4 regions of the Janthinobacterium sp. SUN120 genome follow, and region 3 is predicted to be linked to each of the others. Evidence: predicted binding sites of a transcription regulator. Region 3 holds the regulator's gene; each other region holds the start of a gene.
What was found. The regulator FNR, encoded in region 3, switches genes on or off when oxygen is low (the NO sensors DNR and NnrR bind a similar motif). The targets are predictions, from matches to a motif close to TTGATNNNNATCAA.
Positions count from the first base shown of each region.

Region 1: a site for FNR is predicted at 2,369-2,382, ahead of O0879_RS27075 (IPT/TIG domain-containing protein). Genes of this name have one in related genera too.
Region 2: a site for FNR is predicted at 2,354-2,367, ahead of O0879_RS16565 (universal stress protein). Genes of this name have one in related genera too.
Region 4: a site for FNR is predicted at 2,512-2,525, ahead of O0879_RS24785 (PAS domain-containing methyl-accepting chemotaxis protein). Genes of this name have one in related genera too.

Region 1 is NZ_JAPUBW010000007.1:211,656-216,221, forward strand. It holds gene O0879_RS27075 (IPT/TIG domain-containing protein) at 1-2,147, opposite strand, end outside; gene metH (methionine synthase) at 2,789-4,566, shown strand, end outside.
Region 2 is NZ_JAPUBW010000002.1:1,525,084-1,529,649, forward strand. It holds gene O0879_RS16555 (MHYT domain-containing protein) at 1-1,209, shown strand, start outside; gene O0879_RS16560 (HD domain-containing phosphohydrolase) at 1,206-2,219, shown strand; gene O0879_RS16565 (universal stress protein) at 2,532-3,368, shown strand; gene O0879_RS16570 (hypothetical protein) at 3,438-4,307, shown strand; gene O0879_RS16575 (NADP-dependent malic enzyme) at 4,361-4,566, opposite strand, start outside.
Region 3 is NZ_JAPUBW010000004.1:366,750-371,315, reverse strand. It holds gene ccoP (cytochrome-c oxidase, cbb3-type subunit III) at 1-317, shown strand, start outside; gene ccoG (cytochrome c oxidase accessory protein CcoG) at 320-1,702, shown strand; gene O0879_RS22245 (FixH family protein) at 1,805-2,329, shown strand; gene fnr (fumarate/nitrate reduction transcriptional regulator Fnr) at 2,454-3,212, opposite strand; gene O0879_RS22235 (response regulator) at 3,462-4,566, shown strand, end outside.
Region 4 is NZ_JAPUBW010000006.1:69,046-73,611, forward strand. It holds gene O0879_RS24775 (hypothetical protein) at 1-405, shown strand, start outside; gene bamE (outer membrane protein assembly factor BamE) at 402-710, shown strand; gene O0879_RS24785 (PAS domain-containing methyl-accepting chemotaxis protein) at 746-2,401, opposite strand; gene O0879_RS24790 (DEAD/DEAH box helicase) at 2,840-4,566, opposite strand, start outside.

The DNA of each region.
Region 1 (4,566 bases), on a different contig from region 3:
TCGCCCGGATTGGCGAAGCTGACGCGGAAGTGGCTCATGGCGTTGCCGCCATGGTCGGCCACGGAGACGCCATCGAAGGGCAAGTCGATAGTCTGTCCGGACGCCGTCAACACGCGCAAGGTATAAGCATGGCCGCTGGCAGCGGCGCCGATGCGCGCCGACGAGGCAACAGCCGGGCGCAGGGCCACGCCGCCAGGCGTGATGCGACCGGAAATGGTCAGGTAGCCGTTCTCGGCCACGGCCATGCTGGCGGCCAGCACATTGCTGCCCGTAATCTGCGTGCTGCGTTTTTCCAGGAATTGCTGCACCCGCGCATAGCTGTAGTCGGAGAACCAGGCGCCGCTGCAATAGCTCATCACGTCCTTCATCGGCGTATTGCCATAGACTGCCTTGCTCAGCTGGCCGATGCTGCCTGCATAGTTGCTGTTGTACAGCGGTTGCGGGCCCAGATTGCCATTCGCATATGGGTAGTCGACAGCAGCGCCAGCCGGACCGCCGCAGGGAACGTGCTGCAGCGAGTGATTGTGGCCCAGCTCATGCACGAGCGTAGTCAGCCACAGAGGCCATTGATTGGAGAATGGGTCGACCGCCGCGATGCTATTGGACTGGGCATCGAGGCCGATGGCCGACGTAAAGTCGTTGCCGCTGCTGCGCTCGTTGATGTAGGCCAGGCCGGCGGCGTTGGTGACGGACATCTTCGGCACGAAACCATAATAGTAGGCGCCGCTGTCTTCCAGCGCGCGCCGGTTTTCCAGCTTGCCCAGGGCATCGCTCCACCAGCTGTCGGCCGTGCTGCTGCCCGGCATGCTCAGTGCGGCGCGCGTCGTGATGCTGATATTTTCCGTCGCATACGGATACACGCGCAGCAGCGCGGCGCGGATCACCTCGGCATCAGGCAGTTGCGCCACGCCATCATCGGTGCTCAAGGGCACGAGCACCAGACGGATCTTGGCCAGGCTGGCCACCACGGGCGCCGCTTCCTGGCTCACTTGCACGCCGTCATTGCCGACGGCCGTCACGCGCACGCGCACGCCGGGCAAGATCCAGCCTGCAGGCAGGACGGCACTGAAATTGCCGCTGAAACTGTCATCGTTCTTCGTCGTCGGCAAGAGCGCCGGCCCCGTCATCGCGATGCTGCCCAGATTGCTGCCATTGGCGGCGGTCGCATTCAAGGTGACCGCCGGGCTGGACTGGCCCGCCTGCCCGGCCAGCACGGACACGCGCACGGCGGCCGGCTTGCCGCGCGTCAGGCGCAAGGCCGTATTGCTGGCATTCAAATTCAGTACTTGCGCGAAATCAATGCTGCCCAGGGTAAAGGCCGACACCGTGCCCGCATTCACGGCGATGCGCGACGCAGCCGCCAGCATCACGTTGCCCGTTGCCGAGTCTGGTGCAGACAATACCAGCTGACTGGCACTGGCACTGACGATGACGGCCGGCGTATTGCCCACCGACGCCGAAGTGACCTGGTCGAGATTGCTGCCCTGCACCGTCACGGACAAGCCCCCGCTGTTGACGGCCGAGGTGATCGACGTCACCGTCACGCTGGCCAGCACCGTGTACGTGTCGCCGCTGAGCACATCGTTGTAGGGACCGCGCACCGTCAGCGCGCCTGTCGCCGCGCCCGCAGGCACCAGCACCGTCACGCTGCCGGCCGTCTGGCTTTGCGGCGTTGCCGCCGCACCATTGCCAAACTGCACCGCCGTCACGGCGCCCATGCCGCCGCCCGTGATCGTCACGCTGGAACCGACGCCGCCCGTCGCCGGTGCGACGCTGCCCACGCTCAATGGCAGGTACACATTGACGTTATAGCTGGTGGACGCCGTGCCGCTGGCGCTGACGAGGCTCAAGGCGCCCGATACGGGCACGCCCGGCATGGTCAGGGTGATGCTGGTGTCGCTGGCGGCGCTGGTGGCAACGGTCACGCCGCCCACCTGGAAAGCCGTCACGCGACTCAGATTCGTGCCTGTAAGCACCAGGCTGCCACCGACGGCGACATTCGCCGCCGAAACGGCCGTCACGGCAGGCAGCAGCACGGGCGTACCCGACGTGGTCGCCACCACCGTGTCGCCGCCCCCACCGCCGCCACCGCCGCAGGCGGACAGGCCCAGCATGACAAACAATGCGACAAGCAGATGGTTTTTCATGGCTGGCAACCATGTTGATGCAGCGCGATGCCGGGAAGGACACGAGATAAATGTGACATATTGGTGACTTTTGGTGAGAATTTAATTTCGAAGAACCAATATTATGGTTTAGTTCGATTCCCAAAGACAACTATTAATGCTTTTGATTCAATTGGTTTTGATAATAATTAAAATATCTGCTTGGCAAACTTTATTCTGAGCATTATTCCCCTCACTCTGTGTTGGCTAAAATCAAAATTACTTTCCTTTGCAGCTATTGCCATTCGACTCATTAAAAATATGCTGATGCGGCGTAAATAATGTGGAAATTTTTCCACAGCCTAGACGCCATATCGTTCTGCCAACTTTGCTGGAAGAATTAACGTTTTGAGTAAGATTTTCAGGAATGTAATTTTCAGAAGCAGGCGTGGCGGCAGGCGATGTGTTGCAAGAAGGCCTGCCGTGGGGCGAACGGCCGCTTTTGCTTAAAACCAAAGCAGTCTGATGCCGTATAATTTTAGACCCGGTGAAATCAGGCGATTGCCACCTTCTGCCTGCCCTACCCGGCCGGCAACTCTCCGTCAGCTGATCCTGCTGACCCGCATCCGCCTCGTAACGTCTTGTCGCCGCGCCGCCGCCCGTTTGCCTATTGAAAGCATGAAATGAACGATACCGTGATCCCCGCCATGTCCCCGACCGAAGCCACCTTGCGCGCCATTCTGGCGCAGCGGATCATGATTCTCGACGGCGCCATGGGCACGATCATCCAGCAATACAAGCTCGACGAAGAAGCGTACCGCGGCGGCCCCGCCGGCCGCTTCATCGATTTCGCCGCGCCGGCCGACAGTGGCGCGCGCGAACTGTTCGTCAAGGGCAATAATGAGTTGCTGACCCTGACGCAGCCGCACATCATCCAGGAAATCCACGAGCGCTATCTGGCGGCCGGCGCCGACCTGATCGAAACGAATACCTTCGGCGCCACGACGATCGCGCAAGACGATTACCACATGGCCCACCTGGCCTATGAAATGAACGTTCAGGCGGCCAAGCTGGCGCGCGCCGCCTGCGATAAATATTCCACGCCGGACAAGCCGCGCTTCGTCGCCGGCGCCCTGGGGCCCACGCCGAAGACGGCGTCGATCTCGCCCGACGTGAACGACCCGGCCGCGCGCAACGTCACCTTCGACCAACTGGTGGCCGCCTACCTGCAGCAGACGCAGGGCCTGGTGGAAGGCGGCGCCGACGTATTGCTGGTGGAAACCATCTTCGATACCTTGAACTGCAAGGCGGCCCTGTTCGCCATCGACCTGTTCTACGAGCAAAACCCGGATGTCGTGCGCCTGCCGCTGATGATTTCGGGCACCGTCACGGACGCGTCGGGACGCATCTTGTCGGGCCAGACCGTGCCCGCCTTCTGGAATTCCGTGCGCCACGCGAAACCGCTGACCATCGGCCTGAACTGCGCGCTGGGCGCCGCCCTGATGCGCCCGTACGCGGAAGAGCTGGCCAAGATCGCCGACACCTTCGTGTGCATCTACCCGAACGCGGGCTTGCCCAACCCCATGAGCGACACGGGTTTCGACGAGTTGCCAGCCGACACGTCCGCCCTGCTGCGCGAATTTGCCGACGCGGGCTTCCTGAACATGGCGGGCGGCTGCTGCGGTACCACGCCCGAACACATCGCCGCCATTGGCGAGTTGCTGTCGAAAAACACCCCGCGCACCGTGCCGGCCCCATCGCATGACCTGCGCCTTGCGGGCCTGGAACCGTTCGTCGTCAATGACGAGTCACTGTTCGTCAACGTGGGCGAGCGCACCAACGTCACGGGCTCGAAGGCGTTCGCGCGCATGATTCTCAACGAGCAATATGACGAGGCGCTATCCGTGGCGCGCCAGCAAGTGGAAAACGGCGCGCAAGTGATCGATATCAACATGGATGAAGCGATGCTCGATTCGCTGGCGGCCATGACGCGCTTCCTGAACCTGATCGCCTCGGAACCCGACATTTCGCGCGTGCCCATCATGGTCGACTCGTCGAAATGGTCGGTCATCGAAGCGGGCCTGAAATGCGTGCAGGGCAAGGCCATCGTCAACTCGATTTCCATGAAGGAAGGCGAAGAGGAATTCCTGCGCCAGGCAAAGCTGTGCCGCCGCTACGGCGCGGCCGTCATCGTCATGGCCTTCGATGAGAAGGGCCAAGCCGACACCTTCGAGCGCAAGATCGAAATTTGCGCGCGCGCATACCATTTATTGATCGATGCGCTGGACTTCCCGCCGGAAGACATCATTTTCGATCCGAACATCTTTGCCGTCGCCACCGGCATCGAAGAGCACAATAATTACGCCGTCGACTTCATCAACGCCACGCGCTGGATCAAGGAAAACCTGCCGTACGCGAAGATCTCGGGCGGCGTGTCGAACGTGTCCTTCAGTTTCCGCGG
Region 2 (4,566 bases), on a different contig from region 3:
CGGCGCTTCGGCGGCACGGGCCTGGGCACCACCATCAGCCGGCAGTTGGTGACCCTGATGCAGGGGCGCATCTGGGCCGATGCCGCCTTGCCGCACGGCAGCGTGTTCCACGTCATGCTGCCCTTGCTGCCGGCGCGCCAGGCGGCGCTGCCCGCCAGCGAACGGCGCAGCGTGCGCCTGCCGCCCCTGCGCGTGCTGGCCGCCGACGACGTGCCGCAAAACCTGGAACTGCTGAGCTTACTGCTGGGCAAGCGTGGCCACACGGTGGTCACGGCCGGCGATGGCGCGCAAGCCTTGCAGCTGGCGCAGCAGGACGACTTCGACGTGCTGCTGCTGGACTTGCAAATGCCGCACATGGATGGCCTGGCCGCCACGCAAGCCATCCGTGCCGCCGCCCTGCGCGACGGACGCCCGCGCGTGCCCGTGATCGCCATGACGGCCAGCGTGCTCGAGGCGCACCGCAAGGCGGCGCGGGCGGCCGGCATGGACGGTTTCGCCACCAAGCCCGTCGAATGGCAGGCGCTGGCGCTGGAAATCGCGCGCGTGCTGGGCCTGGCGGCGGACCCGGCCGACGATAGCCTCGCACCGCCGCCCGCTGGCGGACGGGTGCTGCACCATGCGGGCGCCCTGCAGCGCTGGGCCGGCAACGACAGCGCCTACCGCGCGGCGCTGGCCCGTTTCGGACGCGAGCATCCGCGCCTGCCTCCCGCCCTGCTGGCCGCCATCGAAGCGCGCGACCACGCGGCGCTCTTGTCGCACAGCCACCAACTGCGCGGCGTGGCCGCCAACCTGGGACTGGAGCAACTGGCCGCCAGCCTGGCGGCGCTGGAGCAATGCTGCGCCGGTCCCGGTCCCGGTCCCGGTACCGCTCCCGCCACGGCACTGCAGCTCGACGAGATCCTGGGCGCCCTGCTGACGCAATGGCCGGCGGCAACGGCCGCCATCGCCCGGCTGGCGCCGCCTGCCTTGCCGGCGGCTACGGGGGCGGCCATCGACGCGCCCGCCGTCCGGCAAGCGGCCAATGCCCTGTTAAGCGCCTTGCGGCGCGGCGAACTCGACGACGCGGCGCAAGCACAGTTGCAGCACGCCATGGGCGCGCAAGCGGACGAGCTGACGCCGCTGCTGCATGCCATCGACGACTTTGATTTCCCCCAAGCACAGTCGCTGCTGCACGACTTGCTGCACACCTACGCCCCGGAGTCCCCATGAATGCACCAGCCAGGCCCGTGATTCTCATCGTCGACGATGAGGCGGCCAATTTGCAATTGCTGCGCCAGATCTTGCAGAACGATTATGCGCTGCTGTTCGCCAAGGATGGCGCGCGGGCGCTGGCACTGGCGCAGCAGGAGCGCCCGGCCCTGATCCTGCTCGACGTGATGATGCCCGGCATGAGCGGCCACGACGCCTGCCGCCAGCTGAAGGCCGCGCCGCTGACGGCCGCCATTCCCGTCATTTTCGTCACGGCCCTGAACGACATGCGCGACGAACTGAGCGGTTTTGAGGCGGGTGCCGTCGATTACATCACCAAGCCGCTCAGCCCCGCCATCGTGCGCGCCCGCGTGCGCACGCACCTGTCGCTGGTGCGCATCGATGAATTGAAGGAAACGCGGCTGCAGATCGTCCAGCGCCTGGGCCTGGCGGCCGAATACAAGGACAATGAAACAGGCTTGCACGTGATCCGCATGAGCCATTACGCGCGCCTGCTGGGCGTGGCCGCCGGCATGGACGAGGCCGCCGCGGACGACCTGCTGCACGCGGCGCCCATGCACGACGTGGGCAAGATCGGCATCCCCGACCGCATCCTGCAAAAGCCGGGCAAGCTCGACGCGGACGAGTGGACCATCATGCAGACGCACGCGCGCATCGGCGGCGACATCATCGGCGAACATGCGGAAGGCGGCATGCTGGCGCTGGCGCGCGCCATCGCCGTGTCGCACCATGAAAAATGGGATGGCAGCGGTTACCCGAACGGCTTGGCGGGCGAAGCGATCCCGCTGGCGGGGCGCATCGTCGCCGTGGCCGACGTGTTCGACGCGCTGACCTCGGTGCGCCCGTACAAGCGCGCATGGTCGGTGTCGGACGCCGTGGGCTATCTGCGGGCGCAACAAGGCAGCCATTTCGATGCGCGGCTGGTCGACCTGTTTGTCGGGGAATTGCCCGCCATCGACGCCATCCGGCTGCGCTGGGCTGAGAAAGCGGAACACCACGCGCCCGCTTGAAGAGTGAACTCCCGCCACGGCCAGCGTTGTTGCGTCACACAAGCAAGTGCCGGACAGATGGCGCCGGCGCCGATGCAGACCACTGGAGGGGCCAGGAGTTCAATGCCATTATGGCTGGCGGCGGGGCAGGCATTTTGATGCACATCAAACAGCTTGCAAATTCCTGGCTGCGCACTTGCAGATGGCCTTGGCCTCTCTTTTTTTGACTTACATCAAGCCCAGCATAAGAAAAGCCCCGGCCGGCACGGCAATGCTGGACTTGCCCGTGTTGCCGTTCTAGCCTTGTTGCCATCCTGACTACCGAGTGACAACATGGCTTACAAATCCATCCTCGTCCACGCCGACCTGTCGCGCCATGCGCCGCAACGCATCGCCATCGCGGCGCGGCTGGCGCACGCGCACCAGGCGCACCTGATCGGCGCCGCCATGACGGGCATGTCGCGCTTTACCCTGGAAAACAACCGCGGCATGCGCGGCGCGGCCGTGGCGGCGCAGATTTCAGCCTTGCACGGGCAAGCGGAACAGGCGCTGGACCAGTTCGAGACGCTGGCGCGCCAGGCCGGCGCCGTCTCGCTCGAGCGGCGCCTGATCGAAGACGATGAGGATGGCGGCATGGCCGTCAGCGCCCGCTACAGCGATCTGACCGTGCTGAGCCAGCACGACGACAGCGAAGCCTTGCCCGGCGCCATGAGCGACCTGGTGCCCTACGTGATGCTGAACGCGGCCCGTCCCGTGCTGATCGTGCCGCGCAGCGGCCAGTTCGCACAAGTGGACAACACGGTGGTGGTGGCCTGGGATGGCAGCATGGAAGCGACGCGCGCCATCGGCCACGCCTTGCCCCTCTTGCGCGCGGCGCGCCTGGTGGTGCTGGCCCTGCTGCATCCGCCGGTCGGCCACGCGCAGCCGGCGCGCCATCCGGGCGCCGACATCGCCGCCTACCTGAGCCGCCATGGCGTGCCCGTGGAAGTGCGCCCGGCCGTCGCCACGGGCGACATCGGCGCGGCGCTGCTGGCCATGGCCGCCGAAGTGCATGCGGACTTGCTGGTGATGGGCGGCTACGGCCACGCGCGCTTCCGCGAAATCCTGCTGGGCGGCGTGACGGAAACCGTGCTGCGCCAGATGACCTTGCCGGTGCTGATGGCGCACTGACACCAAGCGCGCTCCATGTCGTTGCACAATGGGTATACTTGCCTGTTTATCCATATCAAAGCAATGTACATGAACCAACAACTCGTCAATTGGGGCAATAGCCTGGTGCCGTTCGGCGGCGAACTGCTGTGGACCGCCCTGCCGTGGATGCTGCTGTGCAGCGCGGCCGGCTTCGTGCTGGCGCTCGGCATCTGCTACCAGCTGGCCAGAAAATGCCTGCTGGTGCGCCGTCCCCGCGCCTGGCATGTGGCCGCCAAGCTCAGCTATGTGCTGATCCTGCTCGCGCTGCCGCTCCTCGGTGCCGGATTTGGCGCCGTGCACAGCGTGCACCGCGTGGTCAACCAGGCCCTCGAGCGCGACTTGCAGCCCGTGGTCGAGGCACAGATGCCGGCGCTGCGCGTCTACCTGGAACAGCAGGTCAAGCTGATCGCCCCGGGCCAGCCCATCAGCGTGCGCAGCCTGCTCGAACCGTTCGTGCAAGGCATGTATTACCAGCCCACGTCCAGCAGCTACTGGGAACGCAGCAAGGCGCGCTGGATCAATGAATTCATTCTGCGCCGCGGCAGCGTGCTGCTGACGCAGGTGCTGCAGGAACAGCTGATCGCCAGGGTCGGCCTGCTCGGCGAAGCGCTCAAGGGCGCCAACTTCCGTGGCCAGGCGACTGGCGAGCTGGCCGCGCTGGGCACCGACCTGGCCGTGCGCTTGACCACCGACGTGGCGCGCCATGCCGACTTCAGCAAACTCGACAAGTCAGTGCCGATGATTTTCATCGACGCCATCAAACGGCAAGCCGGCGCCTATTTCAATTCGCTCAAGATCACGCTGGGCCTGTTCGCGCTGGTGGCGCTGCTGCTGGTATGGGGCGAGATCATGCTGTACCGCCATTACTACCTGCGCCGCCATCCGCCCGCCGCGGCCCTGCCCGTGTCGCCCATGTAAAAAAAGCCGCGCCTCCTTGCGGATGGCGCGGCTTTCAGGCGGCAGCTAAACCCTTAGGCTTTGCGCTGCGCCACGGCGTCGACGACGCACAGGGCCGTCATGTTGACGATGCGGCGCACGGTGGCCGATGGCGTCAGGATGTGCACGGGCTTGGCGCAACCGAGCAGGATCGGACCGACGGCGATGCCGTTGCCGGCGGCCGTCTTCACCAGGTTGTAGGCGATGTTGGCCGATTCGATGTTCGGCATGACGAGCAGGT
Region 3 (4,566 bases):
AGAACGTGGCCCATTATGTGCTGAGCCTGTCCGGCTCGACCTCGGATCCCGTCAAGTCCGTGCTGGGCAAGGCCAAGTTCGGCGCCTGCATGGCCTGTCATGGCGCCGATGCCAAGGGTAACCAGATGCTCGGCGCGCCAAACCTGACGGACAAGACCTGGCTGTACGGCGGCAGCGCCGACACCATCATGGAAACCGTACGCAAGGGACGCAGCAACACCATGCCGGCCTTCAGCGATTTCCTCGGCGAATCCAAGGTACACGTGCTGTCGGCGTATGTCTGGAGCCTGTCGAATCCGCAGGCACCCGCAAAGTAAAAATGGAACCTCAAGTCATCAAGATGTATGCGGCCCGCGAGCAAATCTACCCTCGCGAGGCCAAAGGACGCTACGCTACCTGGCGATGGGTATGCGTATGGCTTACCCAGCTCGCGTTCTACGGCTTGCCGTGGTTGACCTGGAATGGCAGGCAAGCCCTGCTGTTCGATTTGACCACACGCAAGTTCTACATTTTCGGCGTCGTGCTGTGGCCCCAGGATTTCATCTATCTGGCGGCCCTGCTGATCATCTGTGCGTATTTGTTGTTCCTCGTCACGGCCATTGCCGGGCGGGTGTGGTGCGGGTTCTCTTGCCCGCAAACGGTATACACGGAAATTTTCCTGTGGGTCGAACGCCGCATCGAGGGCACGCGCAGCGCACGCATGGCCCTCGACAAGCAGGGCCCCTCCGTGCGCAAGGCGTTCAAGAAGACGGCCAAGCACCTGGTATGGGGCGCCATCGCCCTGTGGACGGGCTTTACCTTTGTCGGCTACTTCACGCCGATCAAGGAACTGGCGCAGTCGGTGACCACGCTCAATTTCGGTCCCTGGGAATGGTTCTGGGTCTTGTTCTACAGCCTGGCAACCTACGGCAACGCGGGCTGGCTGCGCGAGCAAGTGTGCAAATACATGTGCCCCTACGCGCGCTTCCAGAGCGCCATGTTCGACCAGGATACCCTGATCATCACCTACGATGCCAAGCGCGGCGAACCACGTGGCGCCATGAGCAAGAAGGCCGGCAACAACGACAAGCTGGGCGATTGCATCGACTGTACCCTGTGCGTGCAGGTGTGTCCGACCGGCATCGATATCCGTAACGGCCTGCAGTATGAATGCATCGGTTGCGCCGCTTGCGTCGATGCCTGCAACAGCGTGATGGACAAGGTCGACCGGCCACGGGGACTGGTACGCTACAGTACCGACCATGCGATGGAAAACAACTTCAATTCGAAGCAGATACGCCAGCGCGCCATGCGCCCGCGCGTCTTGATCTACACTTCCATCCTGGCCCTGATCATCATCGCCGTGTGTACTTCGCTGGCCCTGCGCACGCCCCTGAAAATGGACGTGATCCGCGACCGCGGTTCCATGGGACGCGAAGTGGAAGACGGCATGATCGAAAACGTCTACCGCCTGCAGATCATGAACACGTCGGAGCAAAGCCAGCATTTCAAAATCAGCGCTTCCGGCTTGCCGGGCCTGACCTTGCTGACGCGCGAAGAAGTGACCTTGCAGCCGACGGAAACGCTGGGTTGGCCGATCCGCCTGCGCGTGCCGCACGGCGTGGGAGAGAAGGGCTCGAACAAGATTGCGATCGAATTGCAATCGCTGGACGACCCATCGCTGCATGTGCGTGAAAGCGCGGTATTCATCGTGCCACGTTAACAAGGAAAGGCGGACGGGGACCGGGTGCCCTCGCCGCCGCCACGAAGTTGCAGGAAGGCCGGTCCCCATGCGGGGACTGGCTGATTACACAGGAGAAACACCATGTCCGACAGTCTGAAACTGCAAGCACCCGTTGCACCGTGGTACAAGCATCGCTGGCCATGGCTGCTGATGATCGGCCCCGGCCTGTCCGTGGTCGTCGGCAGCTTCATGGGCTATATCGCGTTTACGCAGCCCGATGCGCTGGTGGTGGGCGATTATTACAAGCAGGGCAAGGCGATCAACCAGGATTTGAAGCGCGACACGATCGCCAGCGACCTGGCGATGGATACGCGCCTGTCGTATGACGTGGCGCAAGCGCGCCTGACCGGTTCCGTGCACAGCTTCGGCAAGGCCTATCAGGCGCCTTTGCAGCTGCACCTGGCGCATGCGACCCTGCCGGAAAAGGATATCAAGGTGCTGGTGCAACCCGATGCGGCCGGCAATTTTTCCGTGGCGCTGCCGATGCTCGAGCGCAGCCGCTGGCAAGTGCTGGTGGAAAACGACAAACGCGAGTGGCGCCTGTCCGGCATCTGGACCTGGCCCCTGCAGCGCAGCATCGCGCTGCATGCGGATGAAGAGCTATAACGTACAGCGCTGGGAAAACCGTAGCGAGCGGCAGTGATTTGTGGTTGAGAAGCGCAGCTGTGCTATAGCACAGCGAGCATCGCAGGCCGCAAAGCGCGACGCGCAGCAGGTTTTGACGGTGCTGTTATTTGCAGGTGTCCGTGCCGGCCGTAATCGCCTTCAGTTTCGCCGGCTGCAGGATTTCAATTTCCCGGTTCGAGACGCGCAGCCAGCCTTCCTTCTTGAACTTCGACAGCAGGCGGCTGACGCTCTCGATGGTCAGGCCCAGGTAGTTGCCGATTTCCTCGCGCGACATGCGCAGCTGGAAATTGCTGCCCGAATAGCCGCGCGCTTCATAGCGCGACGCCAGGTTGACGATGAAGGCGGCAAAGCGCTGCGTCGCCTGCATATTGCCCAGCAACAGCATGACGCTTTGCTCGCGCGTGATTTCCTGGCTCATCATGCGGTGGAAATGGCGCAGCAGGGTCGGCATATTGCCCAGCAATTGTTCCAGGCTGGAAAACGGGATTTCACACACTTCGCTGTCTTCCAGCGCCACCGCATTACAGTGGTGGCGGTCGGCGCTGATGGCGTCCATGCCCAGCAGTTCGCCCGCCATCTGGAAGCCCGTCACCTGCTCTTCGCCGCCCGGATTGATCTGGTACGTCTTGAAATGCCCCAGGCGGATCGCATACAGGTTCTGGAACGAGTCGCCGATACGGAACAGCGAGGCGCCGCGCACAATCTTGCGGCGGCGGCCGATGATCTGGTCCAGCCTGTCCATGTCGCCCACATCGAGGCCCATCGGCAGGCACAATTGATGCATGCTGCAGGTCGAGCATCGCGCACGCAACGCCTCCACGTTCACGGTGGGCAAGGTTGGAGTGAGTAGCGCTTCAGTCATGTCGGTACCTTTTAGAAAATGCAACAACAAGTTTACTGCATACAGCCGCATACAGGGTTGCCGTATACCAATTTCACCGTAAATTCGGCGAATAAACGACGTCCAGCCTTTAATTATATGGCAACATCGTCAAAAGCCCGTACGGGGCGGGCAATTTGCGCGGCGGCGCTTGCCAAGCTGGGGCATTGATAGGAAAATTCCTGACAGCATTATCTGCCGCCTGTGCCGCCCGGTACTGAAAAGGAAATCATGAAGCCTCTCGGCATTAAAGCAAAAGTCGCGCTGGCCACCAGCCTGACCTCGATCGCCATGATCGCGCTGGTCACCATGATCCAGGTGCAGCACATGCGCGACGACTTCACCCGAGTACTGCTGAGCCAGCAATCGTCCCTGATCACCCGCACCGCTGCCGAGCTCGACGACAAGCTGGGCATGCTGCTGCAGATCGTCACCCTGACGGCCCGACAGCAGCCGCCGGAATTGATCGCCCGGCCCGCCCAATTGCGCGAATACTATTCGCGCCGCTCGATGCTGGTGCTGTTCGATGACGTGCTGGTGCTCGACGCGCATGGCGCCGTCGTGGCCGACATGCCGGAAGTGGCGGGGCGCGCCGGCATCAACGTCGCCGAGCGCGAGTATTTCCAGACCGTCCTGCGCACGCGCCAGCCCATGATCACCGAACCGATGCTGGGCAAGTCGAGCGGCATGCCCATCGTGCAGATGGTGGCGCCCGTGCTGGCCGCCGATGGCCAGGTGGCCGGCGTAGTGATCGGCGTGCTGCGCCTGTACAAGGACAATCTGCTGGGGCGCCTGCGCTCGGAAAAGATCGGCAAGAACGGCTATTACTTCATTCTCACGCGCGGCGCCGTGCCGCGCTACGTGCTGCACCCCGATACCAGCCGCTTGCTGCAACCGCGCAAGCCGAACGCCAACCTGACGACGACCCAGTTGCTGAAGGAAGATGGCGAAGGCAGCATGGTCAGCACCAACAGCCGCGGCATCACGGCCGTCAACAGCTTCAAGCGCCTGAAATCCGTGAACTGGCTGCTGGCCGCCTCGCTCCCCGTCGAGGATGCCTTCGAACCGTTCGATGGCGTGCTGTACCGATTGGTGCTGTGGAGCATCCTCGCCTCGCTGCTGGCCGCCTTTGTTCTGGGCTGGGTCACCGTGCGCCTGCTGTCGCCGCTGGTGCGCCTGCGCGACACCCTGCAAGCCCTGCGCACCAGCGGCAGCCGCTTCACGCCCGTGCCGGTGCAGCAGCGCGACGAGATCGGCGAACTGACGGAAGCGTTCAACGGCCTGATGAGCGAACGCGACCGCCTGCAGCAGGAACTCGAATCGCGCGCGGCGGAGC
Region 4 (4,566 bases), on a different contig from region 3:
CAAGTCATCACGCCCGGCTTGCCGCCCGGCACGCGGCGCCTGGGCGACTTGCGCCTGGAATGCCGCGCCGGCATGGATTCCGGCCTGATCTCGAACGACCCGCAAATCATCGCCTGGCTGTCCAGCATGCTCTACAGCACAGATAAAGTGTGTTCCGAGCCGGACGGCAATTATCTGTTCTTCACGGACCGTCCCCTGTTCGGCGTGACCCTCGTGCATGGCGAGCGCCGCCTGGCGCTGCCGTTCACCATGCTGTACGCGGGCGGCGAGCAAACGCCCGCCTCGCTGCCCTATTGCGATTGCCAGGTCTTGCTTGACCGCACGTATTACGCGCCCTTGTGGGATAGCAACTGGCCGGACGACACCCTGCTGGAATTTATTTACATGGACGAGGTGGCGCCATGAAGTGGCTGTCGCTGATCTTGTTGACGCTGCTGGCCGCCTGCTCCGGCACGCGCGCCTTGCAAGCAAGCAAGAATGTGCCCTACACCACCCTGGAACAGACGGTGCAAGTGGGCAGCAGCACGCGCGAACAGGTGCGCGCCGCGCTGGGCGACAGCACGTCCATCCGTTTCGACAGCGGCAAGGAAGTGTGGATGTACACCTATCCGGCGGCCTCGGGCGCGCAGGGGGAATATGTGATTCTGTTTGGCGGGGATGGGGTGGTGAAGCAGGTGCGCAGCGGCGAGGTGTACCGGGTACGGAAGTGATTCCCGCCAGCATGGCGCTGGCGGGAGTGGCATGCTTATCGTGCCTTCAGCAAGGCCCGCGACGCGACGCCCGCGCCCACGCTGCGGCCCACGCCGGCAACCTTGCGCTTGGGCGACGCCTTCAATTTGAAGATGCCGATCGACTGGGCCACGCTGTCGGTGCGCTGCGCCAGGTTGGTGGCGGCCGCGGCCGCCTGCTCCACCAGCGCCGCATTCTGCTGCGTGATGCCATCCATGTGGATGACGGCCTGGTTGACTTGCCCGATGCCCTGGTTCTGCTCGCGCGTGGTCGAGGAAATCTCGTCCATCACTTCCGTCACGCGGGCTACCGAGGCGATCACTTCCGCCATGGTGGCACCCGCGTTGCTGGTCAGCACGCTGCCCGCGTTCACGGTGGCGATCGAATGGTCGATCAGGTTTTTCACTTCTTTCGCGGCCGTTGCCGAACGCTGCGCCAGGCTGCGCACTTCGCCGGCCACGACGGCGAAGCCGCGACCGTGCTCGCCCGCGCGGGCCGCTTCCACGGCCGCGTTCAAGGCCAGGATATTCGTCTGGAAGGCGATGCCGTCGATCAAGCCGATAATGTCGAGAATCTTGCGCGACGACGAGCTGATCTCATCCATCGTGGTGACCACTTCGCTGACGATGGTGCCGCCCTTGGCCGCCACGGTGGACGCCTGCGCCGCCAGGTCGTTGGCCGTGGCCACGTGGTCGGCGCTGTTTTGCACGGTCGACGTCAGTTCTTCCATGCTGGCCGCCGTCTGCTCCAGGCTGGACGCCTGCGATTCCGTGCGGCTGGACAAGTCCATATTGCCCGTGGCAATTTCCGCCGTGGTGATGCGGATATCCTCGAAGTTGGCGCGCACGTCGCCGATGATGCTGTGCAAGTTGATGTTGGTCTGGCGCAAGGCCGCCATCAATTGACCCATGTCATCGTCGCGCACCTTGTCGATGACGCCCGTCAAGTCGCCGCCGGCCATCTTGCGCGCCACCGTGATGGCGTCGCCCAGCGGGGCGACGAGGGAATTGTGCAGATGGGCCCAGAAATACAGCATCAGCGCCACGGCTGCGGCGGCGGCACCGCTGAGCCAGCTGCGCGTGGCCGTGCTCGTGTCGCCGTCGATATTCCACACGGCGCAACCGAGGATGGCCAGCACCACGCCGAAGACGATGCAATGCAGGGCCAGGTCTTGCGACAGGCTCAGCTTGCGCCACTCGGCCAGCTTGGCGGCCCAGCCCTGGCGCACGACACGGCCATTGCGGATCGCCAGGTTGGCAGAATTGCCGTCTTTGAAACTTTTATACAGGGCTGCCGCTTCGTTGATCTGCTCGCGCGTGGGCTTGGTGCGCACGGACATATAGCCGATCGGGCGGCCGCTTTCGATGACGGGCGTGATATTGGCGAAGACCCAATAGAAATCGCCATTCTTGCAGCGGTTCTTGACCATGCCGGTCCAGGGCATGCCCGTCTTGATGGTGTCCCACAGGTCGGCAAACGCTTCGGCCGGCATATCGGGATGGCGCAGGATATTCTGTGGCGCACCCAGCAGTTCCATTTCTGAAAAACCGCTGACTTCAATGAAATACTGATTGGCGTAATTGATGTTTCCCTGTAAATCCGTGGTGGAAACAATCGTCATGCCTTCATTTAATACGTATTCATTTTGCGTGATAGGCGTATTGACCCGCATCGTCGCTCCTCTATTTTTTTTCAACTAGCATAACAAAAACATAAAAACAATATACCACATCAAGCACCCATGATATATCGCCTCGACGACAGTGACGCCAGTCAAACAATTTAATAAAAGTCAATTCATTTATGTTTTAGGATTTACTTTGATTCAACTTGATTGATTTTATTGAAATGCAAAATTTAAATTGCGTGCATATACAATAATTAATAAAAAATTATGTATCGATGCAGCAGGCAATAAATATGGCGTTTGCACCGATAAAAATATGCAAAGGAGCCGTGGCCATTGCCGGCAGATGGCAGTACCTGCCGCCAACCATAACGCGGCAACCATGTTTATTTCTTGAGGGAAAATAAAAACTGGCGCGAATGCGCCAGTGGGGGATGTGTCTCCAATCCGCGACACAGGCGCCGGAGCGCCCGTGGGGATGGCTTACTTGTACGTTTTACGTGGCGGCGACTTCGGACGCGGCGGCGCAGGCTTGCGCTCCGTCGTTCCATCGTCCAGGCTGATGCGCAGTTTCTGGCCAGAAACGACGACCGATTTCAGGTGGTCGAGGATTTCCGGCGGCATGCCTTCTGGCAAGTCCAGCACGCTGTAGTTGTCAAAGATATCGATGCGGCCGATATGCTTGGCTTCCAGGTTCGCTTCGTTGGCGATGGCGCCGACGATGTTGCTTGGCGTTACGGCGTGCTCACGGCCCACTTCGATGCGGTAGGCCGTCACGCCCGGGCGTGGACGTTCCTTCTTCGGCGCGCGCGGGGCAACTTCGCCCGCGTCCGCCGGTGCATCCTTGAACGCTGGCGCGGACTTGGCGGCGAACGGCTTGCGCGGCGCGGCTGGTGGCGCCAGGTCCGGTGCGTCGCCGTCGCGGCTGATGCGCAGCTGTTGGCCCGCCACCCACACGGTTTTCAGCTGGTCCAGCAATTCTTTCGGCATGCTGTCCGGCAAGTCCAGGACGCTGTAGTCGTCATAGATTTCGATGCGGCCGATGTTTTTCGAATCGATGCCCGCTTCGTTGGCGATGGCGCCCACGATATTGCCCGGTTTCACGCCATGCTGATGACCTACCTCAATGCGGAAGGTTTGCATGCCGGCGTCGGCTGGACGCTGGATGCGTTCCTTTTTCGGGAAGGCCGGGCGCTCGCTGCGCTCGTTGCGGTCGAAGCGGTCATTGCGTTCGAAACGGTCATTGCGTTCAGGGCGGTCAAAGCGGTCTTGACGCGCAGGACGGTCGTCTTGCCACGTGGCTTGCTCGCGCGCCTTGTTCTTGTCCAGCAACAAAGGCACATTGCCACGCGCCATCTTCGCCAGGGCGGCGGCGATTTCGATGGCGGGAATGTTCTGTTCACGTTCGAAATCTTCGATCAGCGACTGGAACTGTTCCAGTTCGCCCAGGGCCAGGGTTTCGCTGATCTGTTCCTTGAACTTTGCGATACGCACGTCATTGACGGCCTGGATCGTCGGCAGTTCCAGCATGCCGATCGGCTGGCGGGTCGAGCGTTCGATGGCTTTGAGCAAGTTCTTTTCACGCGGGGTGATGAACAGGATCGCTTCGCCGCTGCGGCCGGCGCGGCCCGTGCGGCCGATGCGGTGGGTGTAGCTTTCCGGATCGTGCGGCACGTCGTAGTTGACGACGTGGCTGATGCGCTCGACGTCCAGGCCGCGGGCGGCCACGTCGGTGGCGACCAAAATGTCGATCTTGCCGTCTTTCAACTGCTGGATCGTGCGCTCGCGCTGGGCTTGCTGGATGTCGCCATTGATGGCGGCAGCCGAGAAGCCGCGGGCTTGCAACTTGCCGGCCAGCTCTTCCGTGCCCAGCTTGGTGCGGGCGAAGATGATCATGCCGTCAAACGCTTCCGCTTCCAGGATGCGGGTCAGCGCGTCGAGCTTGTGCATGCCCGACACCAGCCAGTAGCGCTGGCGGATGTTGTCGGCCGTGCCCGTCTTGGCGGCGACCGTCACTTCGGCCGGGTTCACCAGGTAGGTGGTGGCGATGCGCTTGATGACGGAAGGCATGGTGGCCGAGAACAGGGCCGTTTGATGGCCTTCCGGCGTTTCTTGCAAGATGCGTTCGACGTCGTCGATAAAGCCCATGCGCAGCATTTCATCGGCTTCGTCGAGTACCAGGGTTTTCAGCTTGGACAGGTCGAGCGAAC